DNA from 4 places in the Streptomyces sp. NPDC021093 genome. Region 1 is predicted to be linked to each of the others. Evidence: riboswitches for the same ligand, from Rfam matches in the RefSeq annotation. Region 1 holds a riboswitch; each other region holds the start of a gene.
The links. A riboswitch is a leader RNA that binds a small molecule or an ion and turns the genes downstream of it on or off. The one in region 1 is predicted to bind cyclic di-AMP.
Positions count from the first base shown of each region.

Region 1 (3,697 bases):
TCTCGCGAAGCTGGTCGCCGAGGGCCTGGACGAGCTCCCCGAGACCGTCTGACCTTCCGAGAGCCCATGAGGCCGCACCCATAGGGTCGCGCCCATAAGGGCGAATTCTCGCGCGGAAGCCGTGGCATCCCGAATTCGGGGGCCGCGGCTTCCGTCGTTTCCTGATCCCGAGAATTCAGTTCACCAAGAACGCCTCAGGGCGCCAGGAACACCGGTGAATTTGCGTCCGTCCGGGGCTCTTTTCCGCTACGACTTGTATACGGCCCGCGTGTTAATTCCGGCCGCCCGTCATGTTGACTGCTTGTTGCGGAATCCTCATGCGGTGCGCGGCCACCGCCCGCTCCGCGTGCCGTGCGGTCAGCGCCCTGGCCCGGTCCGCGTCGCGCCTGGTCACCGCGTCGACTATCGCGCCGTGCTCGGCCCACGTCTCGGCGGGCCTGGCCGGCCGCTCCACCACGTACATCCAGGCGATCTTGTGCTTGAGCTGGGCCAGCAGGGTGATCAGGCCGGGGCTGCCGGACGCCTGGGCCAGGGTCTCGTGGAACCAGCCGGTGAGAGAGGTCAGATCCTCGCCATCGGCCCGCCCGGCCCGGTCCTGCCCCAGCCTGACGAGCCCGCGGAGCACCTTGAGGTGCGCCTCCGTCCGCCGAACGGCCGCACGCGCCGCACCGAGCGGCTCCAGGAGCGTACGCATCTCCAGGAGGTCGGCGGCCTCCTGCGCGGTCGGCTCGGCGACGCAGGCGCCCGCGTGCCGGCGGGTGGTGACGAAGCCCTCGGCCTGCAGGGTGCGCAGCGCCTCGCGGACCGGGACGCGCGAGACGCCGTACCGGCGGGCCAGCAGCTCTTCCGTGAGCCGGCTGCCGCGCGGCAGAGCTCCGGACACGATGTCGTCGCGAATCGCCGTACACACCGAATGCGCGGGAATGCGCATGCCCGGACCTCCGTCTGCCCGCCGAATCCTTCTCTCAACTCTATTGCAACGCGGCGGAATTACCGAAGAAAATCCTGAACTCTGGCCTGAACTCCAGCCTGAACTCCGGGGAGAGCGCACACAGAAATGCCCCGGCTCGTGGAGAGCCGGGGCATTCCCGAACAGCAGGTACGGCGACGCGTGCAGCAGCAGGTGCGGCAGCCGCGGGTGCGGTCAGACGCCGACGCCGTGGCCGCGCAGGTACGCGACCGGGTCGATGTCCGAGCCGTACTCGGAGGAGGTGCGGGCCTCGAAGTGCAGGTGCGGGCCCGTGGAGTTGCCCGTGGAGCCGGAGAGGCCTATCTGCTCGCCGGACATGACGGACTGGCCGACGGAGACACCGATCGAGGAGAGGTGGCCGTACTGGGTGTACGAGCCGTCGTTCATCCTGATCACGATGTTGTTGCCGTACGCCCCGCCCCAGCCGGCCTCGACGACCGTGCCGGCACCGACGGCGACGACGGAGCTGCCCGACGAGGCGTGGAAGTCGACGCCGGAGTGGCTGCCGGAGGACCACAGCGCGCCACCGGACTTGTAGCTGGTGCTGACGTACGAGTCCGCGACCGGCAGCCGGAAGGCGTTGAGGCGCTTGCGCTCGGCCTCGCGGGCGGCACGCTCGCGCTCCTCGCGCTCCTTCTTCGCCTTGGCCTCGGCCTTGCGCTTGACCTCCGCCTTGCGGGCCTCTTCGGCCTTCCGCTCGGCCTCGGCCTTGTCGTACGCCTGCTTCTGGGCGGTGGCCTGTGCCTCGACCTGGGCGGTGAGGGTCTCCGTCACGGTGTTCTCCATGACGACGGCGCGGATGGTGCCGGTGTCCTCGGCCGACAGGTCGTGCTCGGCGGCGATGGCCTGCGGGGCCAGCGTTCCGATGACACCGGTCGTGGTGAGGGCGGCGACTCCGGCGATGTTGGCGCTCTTGCGCGACAGCACGGAGGGACGCCGGTGCTTCCCGGCGGCACGGGTGAACGCCATGAAGTGGCTGTTTCCTTTCCTTCCTTCTCGCCTACCGGGTTAGCTGACGGGTTCGGAGCAGGAAGGTCTCCTACGGGCCCCACCGGCCCGTGAAGGGCGATGGCGTCCGATTCACCCCAGGGACTGAGTGGGTCCCCGGCTCCCCAGGCTCGCGCCTGACGGGGACTCGGCGATGACTGCCCGGTGCCGCGGTTGCGGCGCACTCTGACGGACAGCCGGACCGACGCTAAGCGGCACTTCTTTCAATCGCCAAACAGACAGCCCTTTTTGTAACGGAGCCCACACGGCAGACAGGCAACCTCTCCAATAAATCGGACATAAGGGAGGACCCCGACGACTCGGGAGTCATCGGGGTCCTTCTTGTCATGCTTTGTGCCGGTCGTACGAACGGCCTTGTGCGGCCCTCCGACCGGTCAGCCGGTGACGACCGTGACCTCACCGATGTTCAGCGCCCGTACGGGCTCCGCGATCTGCGAGGCGTCGCCGACCAGGATCGTGACCAGCTTGTCCACCGGGAACGCGTTCACGACGGCCGCCGTGGCCTCCACCGTGCCGGTGGTGGCGAGCCGGGCGTACAGCTGGGCCTGGAAGTCGTCGGGCAGGTGCTGCTCGACCTGGTCGGCCAGCGTGCCCGCGACGGCGGACGCCGTCTCGTACTTGAGCGGGGCGACCCCGACCAGGTTCTGCACGGCGACGTCGCGCTCGGCGTCGGTGAGGCCCTCGGCCGCGAGCGTCCGCAGGACCTTCCAGAGGTCGTCCAGGGCGGGCCCGGTCGACTCGGTGTCCACGGAGCCGCTGATGGCCAGCATGGCGGCGCCGCTGCCGTCCGCGGCGGAGCGCATCACCTGGCCGAAGGCGCGCACGCCGTAGGTGTAGCCCTTCTCCTCGCGCAGGACGCGGTCCAGGCGCGAGGTGAGGGTGCCGCCGAGGCAGTACGTGCCGAGAACCTGGGCGGGCCAGACGCGGTCGTGCCGGTCCGGGCCGATGCGGCCGATCAGCAGCTGGGTCTGGACGGCACCCGGGCGGTCGACGATGACCACGCGGCCGGTGTCGTCGGCGGTGATCGGCGGGACCGGGCGCGGCGCGGCGGTGTTGCCCGTCCACTCCCCCAGGGTGTCGGCCAGGACGGCGTCCAGGTCGATGCCGGTGAGGTCGCCGACGACGACGGCCGTGGAGGTGGCCGGGCGGACGTGCGCCTCGTAGAAGGCGCGCACGGCGGCCGAGTCGATGGCCTTGACCGTCTCCTCGGTGCCCTGGCGGGGGCGCGACATGCGCAAGGAGGCCGGGAAGAGCTCCTTGGAGAGCTGCTTGGCGGCCCGCCGGGACGGGTTGGCCGCCTCGTGCGGGATCTCGTCGAGCCGGTTGCGCACGAGACGGTCGATCTCGCCGTCCGCGAACGCGGGCGCGCGCAGGGCGTCGGCGAGCAGGCCGAGCGCCTTGGGCAGCCGGGAGACCGGCACTTCGAGGGAGACCCGGATGCCGGGGTGGTCGGCGTACGCGTCGAGGGTGGCGCCGCAGCGCTCCAGCTCGGCGGCGAACTCCTCCGCCGAGTGCTTGTCGGTGCCCTCGGTGAAGGCGCGCGACATGATCGTGGCCACGCCGTCCAGGCCCTGGGGCTCGGCCTCAAGAGGTGCCGCGAGGTTGACCTCGACGGCCACCAGCTTCTGGCCGGGGCGGTCGCAGCGCAGCACGACCAGCCCGTTGGGCAGGGCGCCGCGCTCGGGGGCCGGGAAGGCCCACGGGGTGGCGGGGCCCGCC
Region 1 is NZ_JBIRQJ010000016.1:139,600-143,296, forward strand. Features, by position in the region: gene ACH4SP_RS38150 (HPr family phosphocarrier protein) at 1-52, shown strand, start outside; gene ACH4SP_RS38155 (GntR family transcriptional regulator) at 272-931, opposite strand; gene ACH4SP_RS38160 (M23 family metallopeptidase) at 1,145-1,939, opposite strand; cyclic di-AMP (ydaO/yuaA leader) riboswitch at 1,953-2,121, opposite strand; gene ACH4SP_RS38165 (M16 family metallopeptidase) at 2,353-3,697, opposite strand, start outside.

Region 2 (3,697 bases), on a different contig from region 1:
GTAGTGCGTGTAGTAGAGGTCGATGTAGTCCGTGCCGAGACGGCGCAGCGACTCCTCGGCTGCGGCCTTGATGGTGGTGGCGGAGAGTCCCTTGTACGAGGGGTGGGCGCCGACCTTGGTGGCGAGGACGACCTCGTCCCGGTTGGAGCGGGCGGCCAGCCATTCGCCGAGCACGCGCTCGGACTCGCCGCCCTCGTTGCCCGGGACCCAGGCGGAGTAGACGTCGGCGGTGTCGACGAAGTTGCCGCCGCCGGCGGTGTACGCGTCGAGGACGGCGAAGGACTGGTCGCGGTCGGCGGTCCAGCCGAAGACATTGCCGCCGAGGGCGAGCGGGAAGACATCGAGGCCGGAAGAGCCCAGCGGGCGCAGGTGGGAAGTCATGAGGACGTCAACCACCCGGCCCGCCGGACCTATTCCATGCACTGGCCATCAAATCCGGCCGGATCACACCGGACCGGACGGGGCCCGCGGATCAGACCGAAAGGCCCTTGTCCCGCAGCCAGGCCGCCGGGTCGATGCCGTCGCCGCCCGGGGTGTGCACTTCGAGGTGCAGGTGCGGTCCGGTGACGTTGCCGGTGGCGCCCACGTTGCCGATGGTCTGCCCGGTCGAGACGTCGGTGCCCGCCGAGACGTTCATCTGCGAGAGGTGGCAGTACCAGATCTCCGTGCCGTCGCTCAGCTCCAGCACGATGCGGTAGCCGTACGAGCCCGAGTAGCCCGCGGACTTTATGGTCCCGCCGTGCACGGCCTTGACCGGCGTGCCCGTCGGGGCGGCGAAGTCGAGACCGGTGTGGTGCCCGGAGGACCACATCGAGCCGGCCTGCCCGTAGGTGGAGGTGAGGGTGTACGAGGAGGTGGGCAGCGAGTAGCTGGCGGCCAGCTTGGCGAGCCGCTCGGCCTCCGCCTTCGCCTCGGCCTCCGCCTTGGCCTTCGCCTTGGCCCTGGCCTCTGCCTCGCGCTTCTCCTGCTCGACCTTCTCCGCCTTGGCGTCGGCCTCGTCGCGCTGCTTCTTGGCCTCGGCGGCTGCGTCCTTGACGGCCTGCTGGCGCGCGGCCTCCTGGACCGCCTCGTCGGCGACGGAGCGCTGCTGCTCGGCCTGGTGGAGGATCCGCGCCCGCAGGCTCTCGCCCGCACCGACCTGCTGCTGCCCGGCGGCGGCGGGAGCGGCGGAGGCGGCGGCCGGAACGGCGGCGACCACCACGCCCGTACCGGAGTCGGCGTCGGAGTGCGCACCGGAGTCGGAGCCCGACACCAACGCCCCCACGCCCGGCAGCGACTCGGCGTCCGGCAGGGATTCGGCGAGCGAGGCGAGGGAGTCGGAGAGCTGGTCCGGCAGCGATATCGAGACGGCCGGCTTCTCCTGGGCGGTGGCGATCCCACCGGCGCCGACGGCGGCGATGACGCCGACCCCCAGCACCGTGGAGCTACGGGCCAGGGAGCCGCGCTGCTTGGCGACACGGTGCTTGCCGCGCACCGGAACGAGGGACTCCTCGGTGGGGTTCCACTCCTCGGCCGACGCGGCGGGGCCGCCGAAGGGAATGCCGGAGGGGATGTGGGAGGGACCGTCGGAGGAACCGCCGGAGGTGTTTCCCGAGGGGCCTTCGAACTCAGCGAATCCCTCGAAGCCGCCCCGGTGCTGCTGCGGAATCTCGGGCGCGAGGGGCGCGAGGCCGACGAGCGTGTCGCCCTGACCGTTGGCCGGGCCGTGCGTCCAGCCGTCCGTCCGGCCGCCTGTCGGGCCCTCCGTGTCGTTCGGGACTCCGTAAGCCTGGTACGAGAAAGCGGGGGCCGGTGTTTCGGGGGCAGGCCTGTTGGACGCCACGGGGGCGCGCTCCTTTCCTTCCTTCTCGCCTACCGGGTTAGCTGACGGGTTCGGAGCAGGAAGGTCTCCTACGGGCCAGGTGCGGCCCGATTCACCCCAATTGGTGGTTCCCCGGTTTCCTCACGGAATTCGGCGCACGCGCACGGCGCCGTCTCTGACGACGGCTGGGACGACCGCACTGCGTTATCGAACGTTAATAGACACACAAGTGGAATTCCAAGCTGTTCCGGGTGATCGTTAACGCTGCGCAGGCACTCACGGCCAAGGCATACGGGCACATATGACCGCGAATCAGGACGACACAGCGGCCTCCCGAAACACATGCGTTCCGCCCCCGCAAACCCTCCACAACTGATAGATCGTCAATTGTTATGCGGAGGGCTCCCCTTCGAGCACACCCCGTGACCGACCGGCCGCACGCCGCCGCCCGCACCGCGCACCTTCCCCGCACCCACCGCGCTCACGGCCGTTTCACGATCTCCACGGTCCGGCGCCGCTCCGGCTGGCCCACCCCCGGCCGCCCCACCGCGAGCAGCGCCATGTCGTCGGTCTGCTTCCCGCCCGTATGCACCCGTACGTCACTGGTCAGCGCGTCCAGCACGGCGTCGGGCCCCGGATAGAGCGAGCGCCGCAGCCGTACCGCCGGGTCGTAGAAGACCCCGGCCGCGTCCCGCGCCTCGGAGAGCCCGTCCGTGTAGAACACCAGCGTCGAGCCCGCGGGGTACGCGAACTCCCGCGCCCGGTCCGGCCAGTCCCCCAGGTCCCCCATCCCCAGCGGCAGCGCGAACTCCTCCGGCTCCAGCACGTCCAGCTCGCCGTCCGCGTACAGCAGCAGCGGCTCGGGGTGCCCCCGGTTCACCAGTCGTACGACGCCCTCGCCGCGCGGGATCTCGGCGAGCACCGCCGTCGTGAAGCCCTCCAGCGCGTCAAGGCCGTCCCGCCGCCGGCCCTCGCGCGCCAGCGCCCGCTCCAGCCGCTGCGCGACGCCCTCCAGACAGCTCTCCGTCTCGGCGGCCTCCCGGAACGCACCCACCACCACCGCGACCGCCTCGACGGCCTCAAGCCCCTTGCCCCGTACGTCCCCCACGACGAGCCGCACCCCGTAGGGAGTGTCCTGCACGGCGAACAGGTCGCCCCCGATGAACGCGTCCGCCTCCGCCGCCTCGTACCGCGCGGCGATCTCAAGACCGCCGATCCGGTCCGGCGGGATCGGTACGACCGCCCGCTGCGCCGCGTCCGCGATGACCCGCACCGACGCGAGCTGCCTGCCGCTCTTCCGTACGACCCGGTTGATCAGGATCGCGAGCACGGCCACCGTCAGCACGGTCACCAGCTCGGTCACGCCCACCACGGACATCAGGACGTCGTCGGAGATCCGCAGCCCCACCACGGCCAGCACGGCGGCACACGCGGTCAGCCCGGTGTTGACCAGCGAGAAGAACGGCGCGGCGACCAGCGGAGCGGCCGCGAACAGCGGCGAGGCCGTGAAGTCGTCCGGCGTCAGCGCGTCGAAGAGGAGCCCGCCCGTGATCATCAGCGCGGGCAGCGCCCGCACGAACCGCCGCGTCTTCCTCCCGCCGCCGTCCCCCGCCCCTGCCCCGTTCCCGGCCCTCGTCCCGTTCCCGGCTCTTGTCCCTGTCCCGGTCCCGTCGCTTCCGCGTCCGTACCCCGCCACCGTCAGTTCTCCTGCCCAGGTCCGCACCGGGTGCGGACGGTACCGCTCCCCACCCAGGCTGGCCGGAGCCGCGCCGTACGGCGAATCGGCATCGGCCATGTGGGGGACGGTCCTGGCACGACTGCGTACATACGCGGACAAACGCCGGAGGCCCGGAACTCTTTCGAGTTCCGGGCCTCCGGACTGCACTACTTCTTCAG
Region 2 is NZ_JBIRQJ010000004.1:18,159-21,855, forward strand. Features, by position in the region: gene ACH4SP_RS12530 (aldo/keto reductase) at 1-381, opposite strand, end outside; gene ACH4SP_RS12535 (M23 family metallopeptidase) at 473-1,552, opposite strand; cyclic di-AMP (ydaO/yuaA leader) riboswitch at 1,834-1,967, opposite strand; gene ACH4SP_RS12540 (PP2C family protein-serine/threonine phosphatase) at 2,283-3,596, opposite strand.
Region 2: it holds a riboswitch for cyclic di-AMP, as region 1 does, so the genes downstream of both, ACH4SP_RS12535 (M23 family metallopeptidase) here and ACH4SP_RS38160 (M23 family metallopeptidase) in region 1, are expected to answer to the same signal.

Region 3 (3,697 bases), on a different contig from region 1:
CGAAGCGCAGACGGCCCTCGCGACCCTGCTGACCCGTCTCCCTGACCTGCAACTCGCGGAAGATCCTGCCGATTTGCGGTGGCGTGGCGGCCTCATCATGCGCGGACTGCGCACCCTCCCGGTCGAGTTCGGGGAACCCGTAAGGGCACCCGAAGCTGACGGCGCGTCAGCAATGTGACCTTCGCGTGATCTCCACTGCATCGACTTGTGACGGGTGTTCGACTGCGGCTACGTTCACGGACGACCCAGCAGTTACGGCCAGAAGCCGGGTCACCGTCAGCTGAAAGGCAACCGCATGCGCTCCGGGAACGGTAAACACCGCCGCCCGCGTCAGGCACCCGCTCTCATCGTCGCGGCCGGGGTGACCGGATCCGCACTCGCGATTCCGCTCCTGGGCGCGACCAGCGCCAGCGCGGTCGAGTCGAACACCTGGGACCGCGTCGCCGAGTGCGAGAGCGGCGGCATGTGGAGTGCCGACCTCGGCAACGGCTACTACGGCGGGCTCCAGTTCTCGCAGGAGAAGTGGGACCAGTACGGCGGCGGTGCGTACGCCCCGCGGCCCGACCTCGCCAGCCGCTCGCAGCAGATCAAGGTCGCCGAGAAGGTGTTCGCCGCCGAGGGCCCGCAGGGCTGGCCGAGCTGCGCCGGCGTCTCCGGGCTCGCCCCGGGCGGCGGTGCTGATTCCGGTTCCGGTTCCGCGTCCGGCGGGGTCGACGCCGCCGATCCCGGCACGGACACCGGTGCACCGCCCAAGCCCCCGGCGGGCTCCGTGAAGCCGGACACCCCCGGCGAGAGCGCCCACCAGGACACCCCGGGCACGGGTGCGGACGCGGGCACGGGTGCGGGTAAGGACGCGGGTACGGATCCGGGTGCGAAGGCGCCGACCACCCCGGCCACCCCCGTCACTCCGACCACCCCCGCCATCCCGGGCAGCGGCCATCCCGCCGAGCCGACCCCCGGCTCCAGCATCGAGCCCAGCACCGGCCCGACCACCCCGGGCACCGAACTGCCCTTCCCCGGCGGCACGACGCCCGGTACGCAGGCCCCCGGCACGCAGACCCCGGGCACGCAGACCCCGGGCATCGAGTCCCCGGACGCGTCGGTCACGCCCGGCACGCCCGCCACTCCCGGTACGCCCGCCACCCCGGGCGCCACCGACCCCGCGGACGGAGGCCAGGGCAAGCACCGCGGCGAGCCCGCGCCGGAGAACTCCCTTCCCGTACCGGACAATTCGTCCACCCCGGACGGGACCGACGGACGCGATGAGGGCCGCCACGCCTCCCGTGACGGCGACAAGGGTGCGGACGGCGCACCCGGTCCCGGCGACTACACCGTGCGCCCCGGCGACAACCTCTGGCACATCGCCGACGAGGCGCACGTGCCCGGCGGCTGGCCCGCGCTCTACGAGGCGAACCGCAAGGCCCTGGGCGACGATCCGGACCTCATCAAGCCTGGCCAGAGCCTCGAATTGAGCGAAAAGTAGGCCCAGAACACAGGTAGTTCGGGACCTTATGTCCGGTTCTGCGCAAGTGAGACATGAGTCTCTCTGCCCCAACTGGCGTGTCCCTGCTGGAAGGTCCCGCCGTGCCCCCTCTGACCTGCGTAAACAACCGTGCAGGGAGGGCAAGTAGGGGCTGAATGTCCCCGATGGGCCTCTTTGAACATCGGGGACTCCTGTGATTACGGTCGTCCTCGCTCGCCACCGGTGGGCACCGGAGCCCGCACGCCGAATCCTGCCGGCGGGCCTCGGCAGCAGTCGTCGCGAAAGCGCCGTAGGCAGGAGCGGGGGACCCAAGGTAAGTGCCGGGCCCGGACGTTGAGAGACGGACGAGGAACGGCTTGGGGTGAAGCCGCCGAGACGGAACGCGGGAGAGATCCGCGGTCCCGACCGGAGGCCGGGCGAACTCACAGCCCGAACCCGACAGCTCACCTCGAAGGCGTCGGTGAGGGGATATCCATGTCGCTGTTCACTGGCAAGGGCAAGCACCGCCGTCCGTCCAAGGCCACCCGTGTCGCCACCCTCGCGGGTGTCACCGGTGTCGCGGTCGCCGCTCCGCTGATGGGGGCCTCCTCGGCCTCCGCCGCCTCCGTCGACACCTGGGACGCCGTCGCCCAGTGCGAGTCCGGCGGCAACTGGTCCATCAACACGGGCAACGGCTACTACGGCGGCCTGCAGTTCACGAACTCCTCGTGGGCGGCCGCCGGCGGCACCAAGTACGCGCCGCGCGCCGACCAGGCCACCAAGGGCCAGCAGATAGCCGTCGCCGAGCAGCTCCTCAAGATCCAGGGCCCCGGCGCCTGGGCCTGCGCGGGCGCCGGCAACCTCAGCAACGACGGTGTCGACCCGGGCGTCAGCACCGGCTCGGGCACGCAGAAGTCCGCCCCGAAGAAGCAGCACCGCTCCGAGGCCCCGACCGCCTCCCGCTCCGAGGCCCGCCAGGCCCCGAAGTCCGCGGCCCCGAAGTCCGAGGCCCCCAAGACGGCAGCCAAGCCGTCCGCCCCGATCCAGAAGGGTGACGGCGAGTACGAGGTCAAGTCCGGCGACACCCTCGCGAAGATCGCCGAGGCGAAGCACGTCAAGGGCGGCTGGCAGCACATCCTCGACCTGAATGAGGGAGTCGTCGTCGACGCCGACCTCATCTACCCGGGTCAGCAGCTCCACCTGAGCTGACCCCCGCGGAGACCCCGGCGGCCCACCCCCGCCCGGTCCCCGCGCAGTGGAGCGGACGGCCCACCCCCGTCCGCTCCGCACACCTGGACCCCGGCCGGGCGCGACTTCCCCCTGTACGCGCCCGGGCCGGGGCCCTTCTGCGTCCACGTCCCCTCGTATGGGCAGAGCCCGTACGCACGCTGGGTGAACAGGTCCGTAACACACGGCGACGGCCTTCAGGTCCTTCGTCCTGTATTACAGGCATTCGGGCATCTTTTCGTCCCAGCGGGCGGTCCATCGGCTGGCTGATGCCTGCGATCCGGTTAGGCTCATGTCGCAAGGCCGAAAGCGACCCTGCGCCGCGCCCCGTCAGCGGGCGCACCCCTCAGCGTCACATCCCATAAGGAGATGCTCGTGCCGTCCATCGACGTCGTCGTAGCCCGGGAAATCCTGGACTCCCGAGGCAACCCCACGGTCGAGGTCGAGGTCGGCCTCGACGACGGCAGCACCGGCCGTGCTGCTGTTCCGTCCGGCGCCTCCACCGGTGCCTTCGAAGCCATCGAGCTTCGCGACGGTGACCCGAACCGCTACCTCGGCAAGGGTGTCGAGAAGGCCGTTCTCGCCGTCATCGAGCAGATCGGCCCGGAGCTCGTCGGCTACGACGCGACCGAGCAGCGCCTGATCGACCAGGCGATGTTCGACCTCGACGCCACCGAGAACAAGGGCTCCCTCGGCGCCAACGCCATCCTGGGCGTCTCCCTCGCCGTCGCGCACGCCGCCTCCGAGGCCAGCGACCTGCCGCTGTTCCGCTACCTCGGCGGTCCGAACGCGCACCTGCTGCCCGTCCCGATGATGAACATCCTCAACGGTGGGTCGCACGCCGACTCCAACGTCGACATCCAGGAGTTCATGATCGCCCCGATCGGCGCGGAGTCCTTCTCCGAGGCCCTTCGCTGGGGCGCCGAGGTCTACCACACCCTCAAGAAGGTGCTGAAGACCAAGGGCCTGTCCACCGGCCTCGGCGACGAGGGCGGCTTCGCCCCGAAC
Region 3 is NZ_JBIRQJ010000010.1:325,703-329,399, forward strand. Features, by position in the region: gene ACH4SP_RS30860 (cytochrome P450) at 1-178, shown strand, start outside; gene ACH4SP_RS30865 (transglycosylase family protein) at 296-1,483, shown strand; cyclic di-AMP (ydaO/yuaA leader) riboswitch at 1,759-1,955, shown strand; gene ACH4SP_RS30870 (transglycosylase family protein) at 1,958-2,671, shown strand; gene eno (phosphopyruvate hydratase) at 3,059-3,697, shown strand, end outside.
Region 3: it holds a riboswitch for cyclic di-AMP, as region 1 does, so the genes downstream of both, ACH4SP_RS30870 (transglycosylase family protein) here and ACH4SP_RS38160 (M23 family metallopeptidase) in region 1, are expected to answer to the same signal.

Region 4 (3,697 bases), on a different contig from region 1:
ACAGCTTGTCGATCTTCGACTTGATCTGTGCCGGAGTGAGCGTCGGCTCCGCCTGTGCGGTGCCCTCCAGTGCGGTGGTGCCCGCGGCCCCTGCCAGTGCGAGGGTGACCGCGGTGGTGCGGGCGGTACGAACGGTACTGCCGGTGAGTGAGCGCTGCTTGGGCTTCCGGTGCGCTGCCACGAGGGCGTTCACGTCCTTCCACGGGTCCGTCCGGCCGGTGGGGGAGGGGAGTCGGCCGTCTGGGGAGGGACGCTAAACCTGGGCGTCACGGCACAGCCTTCGAATGAGCGCTAATGGCAGGAAGAGGGCGAGTGCTGATCGCAGATGATCGACGACTGGGATGCGGAATCACCACTTCCGCGCCCACTGTGATCGATGGGACGGAATGGCCCGCCCTGCCGCGATCCCCCTGCTAACGCCTGGCTAGGCTCCGCCCCATGGATGTACTGATCAATGTTTTCGTAGGACTCCACATCATCGGCATCGCCTCGCTCCTCGGCGGCTTCCTGACCCAGATGAAGGCGATGGGCGCGGGCACCGCCCGCTTCACGCCCCCGATGCTGCACGGTGCGCTGACCATGCTGGTCACCGGCATCGCCCTGGTCGGGCTCAACCAGGCCCAGGACCACACCCTCAACAACGTCAAGCTCGGCATCAAGCTGGCGATCCTGGTGGTGATCCTGGGCCTCGTCTACGTCAAGCGCGATGACGAGAAGGTGGAGAAGGCGCTGTTCGGCGCGGTCGGCGGGCTGACGGCGGTCAATATCTTCGTCGCCGTCCTCTGGACCTGAGTTCCGGCGGGACCGGTCAGGCCGGCCGTACGCTCCCGTAGATCGGCATGTAGTAGATCGACTCCTCGCGCACCTTCGCGTTCGGCTTCGGTGCGTGGATCATCATTCCGTTGCCCTTGTAGATGCCGACGTGGCTGATGTCGTCGTAGAAGAACACCAGGTCACCCGGTTTGAGGTCCTTCGTCGCGATCCGGGTGCCGACCTTCACCTGGTCCCAGGTGGTCCGCGGCAGGGTCACCCCGGCGGCCCGCCAGGCGGCCTGGGACAGCCCCGAGCAGTCGTACGAGGAGGGGCCGGTCGCGCCCCAGATGTACGGCTTGCCGATCTGGGCGCGGGCGAAGTCCAGCACCTTCGCGGCCTTCGTGGAATACGAGCTTCCGGAGCCGGAGCCGGAGCCGGAGCCGGAGTCAGAGCCGCTGCCGGAGCCCGAGCCGCTACCGGAATCCGTGCCCGTGCCTGTGCCCGTACCGGTACCGGTACGGGTACCCGACCCGGATCCGGACCCCTGCCCGGGCTCCTTCTCCTTCTCTTCCTCCCGCTCCTTCTCCCTGGCCGCCTCCTCCGCCTGCTGCCGCGCCAGCTCCTCCGCCTTGCGCTTGGCCTCCGCCTCGCGCTTGCGCTCCAGCTCCGCGAGCTTGGCCTTCTCCTCGGCGGTCAGCCGCGACAGCAGCCCGCGCGCCTGCCCGAGCTTGTCCTGTACGTCCTGCTTGGACTCCCGCAGCGAGGCCTGCGACGTGGTCAGCCGCTCCAGACCGCGGGTCGCCACGGCCCGGTGCTTCGCGGCGGACTGCTGCTGTGCGCTGTAGTCGGCGACCAGCTTCTTCTGCCGATCGGTGGTCCGCGCCATCAGCCGCCGCGAGTCGAAGTACGACTGCGGGTCGTGCGCCAGGAGCAGAGCGGCCGTGGAACCGACCGATCCGCTGCGGTACTGGGTGGCAGCGAAGGTACCGAGCGCCCGCCTGGCCTCGTTGAGCTTGTCGGTGCGCTGCGCGACGTCGTCGAGGAGCCCGTCGAGCTTCTCCTTCTGCTGCCGGGTGGCTTCCTTGGCCGCGTTGTACTTCTGGGTCGCCGTCCCGGCCTGCCGGTAGAGGTCGTCGACCTTCTTCTGCACCTCTTCGACCGAGGGCTTCGGCGAGGCGGGTGCGGTGGGCGCGGCCTGGGCGGACTGGGCGACCAGGCCGACGGTGACCAGGGCGGCGGTGGTGACGCCGAATCCGGGAGCGGTGGAACGTATCAGCGACGTGGCGCGGGTACGCGGCTTGCGATGCGATGCCAAAGCAGGCATTCCTTCCGTGGACCGCCTACCGGGTTAGCTGTCGGGTTCGGGCGGACTGACGGAAGGTGCCCTACGGCCCAGGTGTGTGTGGGGGACGGGCCGATTCACCCCGGTGATGCGTGTGGGTCCCCGGTTCCGAACCACCGTGCGGGCGGCGCGAATTCGGCGTGAGGGCACCGTTCCGGCGCGGTTCGCCGAGGGGGGTACGGGCCGCTCGCGCAGCACCGTAGCCAATCCCCGTGACGGGTGGGAAGCCTGATGTTCGATATGCCCGATACATTTTCGTGACCTTTGCAAGCGGTGAGGGTCGGGTCACGGAAGGTGGTCGCGGGTGGTGCTGGGCAAGGTCACGGACGGTGGTGGCGGAAACCGGGACCTGCTGTCAGTGCGGCCGCCTAGACTCGGTAGGCGATGAGCAGCCTCTTTGACGACAGCTTCCTGGCCGACCTCCAGCACAAGGACGACGCGGCCCCGCCTCCCCCGGAGGACACCGATGACGGTGCCCCCGCGGAGGAGGTTCCGCACGACCTCTTCCAGGGCGCCTTCGACGGCCCGCCGCCGCCCCGCGACGCGTACTACCGGGACGGCGCCCCCCGCCCGGTGGTCGACCCGGCGGCCCTGCTCGACGGGCTGAACGACAACCAGCGCGCAGCCGTCGTGCACGCCGGATCGCCGCTGCTCATCGTGGCCGGAGCCGGTTCCGGCAAGACCCGTGTGCTCACCCATCGCATCGCGCACCTGCTCGCGGCCCGCGGTGTGCATCCCGGCCAGATCCTCGCGATCACCTTCACCAACAAGGCCGCGGCCGAGATGAAGGAGCGCGTCGAGGCCCTGGTCGGCCCGCGCGCCAACGCGATGTGGGTGTCCACCTTCCACAGCGCCTGCGTCCGCATCCTGCGCCGCGAGTCCAAGAAGCTCGGCTTCACGAGCTCCTTCTCGATCTACGACGCCGCCGACTCCAAGCGTCTGATGGCCCTGGTCTGCCGCGACCTCGACATCGACCCGAAGAAGTTCCCGCCGAAGTCCTTCAGCGCCAAGGTCTCCAACCTGAAGAACGAGCTGATAGACGAGGAGACCTTCGCCGGCCAGGCCGCCGACGGCTTCGAGAAGACCCTCGCCCAGGCCTACGCGATGTACCAGTCCCGCCTCCGCGAGGCGAACGCACTGGACTTCGACGACATCATCATGACCACGGTGCATCTGCTCCAGGCGTTCCCCGACGTCGCCGAGCACTACCGGATGCGCTTCCGGCACGTGATGGTCGACGAGTACCAGGACACCAACCACGCCCAGTACACGCTGGTACGGGAGCTGGTCGGGCCCTCCGGCGAGGGCAAGGCCCCCGGTGAGCTGTGCGTCGTCGGCGACGCCGACCAGTCGATCTACGCCTTCCGCGGCGCGACGATCCGCAACATCCTCCAGTTCGAGGAGGACTACCCGGACGCGAAGACGATCCTGCTGGAGCAGAACTACCGCTCCACCCAGACCATCCTCACCGCCGCCAACGCCGTCATCGAGCGCAACGAGAACCGCCGCGCGAAGAACCTCTGGACCGACGCCGGCGCCGGATCCCAGATCACCGGGTACGTCGCGGACACCGAGCACGACGAGGCCCAGTTCATCGCCGAG
Region 4 is NZ_JBIRQJ010000007.1:320,667-324,363, reverse strand. Features, by position in the region: gene ACH4SP_RS23495 (NlpC/P60 family protein) at 1-181, opposite strand, end outside; gene ACH4SP_RS23490 (hypothetical protein) at 439-792, shown strand; gene ACH4SP_RS23485 (NlpC/P60 family protein) at 809-2,077, opposite strand; cyclic di-AMP (ydaO/yuaA leader) riboswitch at 2,075-2,246, opposite strand; gene pcrA (DNA helicase PcrA) at 2,480-3,697, shown strand, end outside.
Region 4: it holds a riboswitch for cyclic di-AMP, as region 1 does, so the genes downstream of both, ACH4SP_RS23485 (NlpC/P60 family protein) here and ACH4SP_RS38160 (M23 family metallopeptidase) in region 1, are expected to answer to the same signal.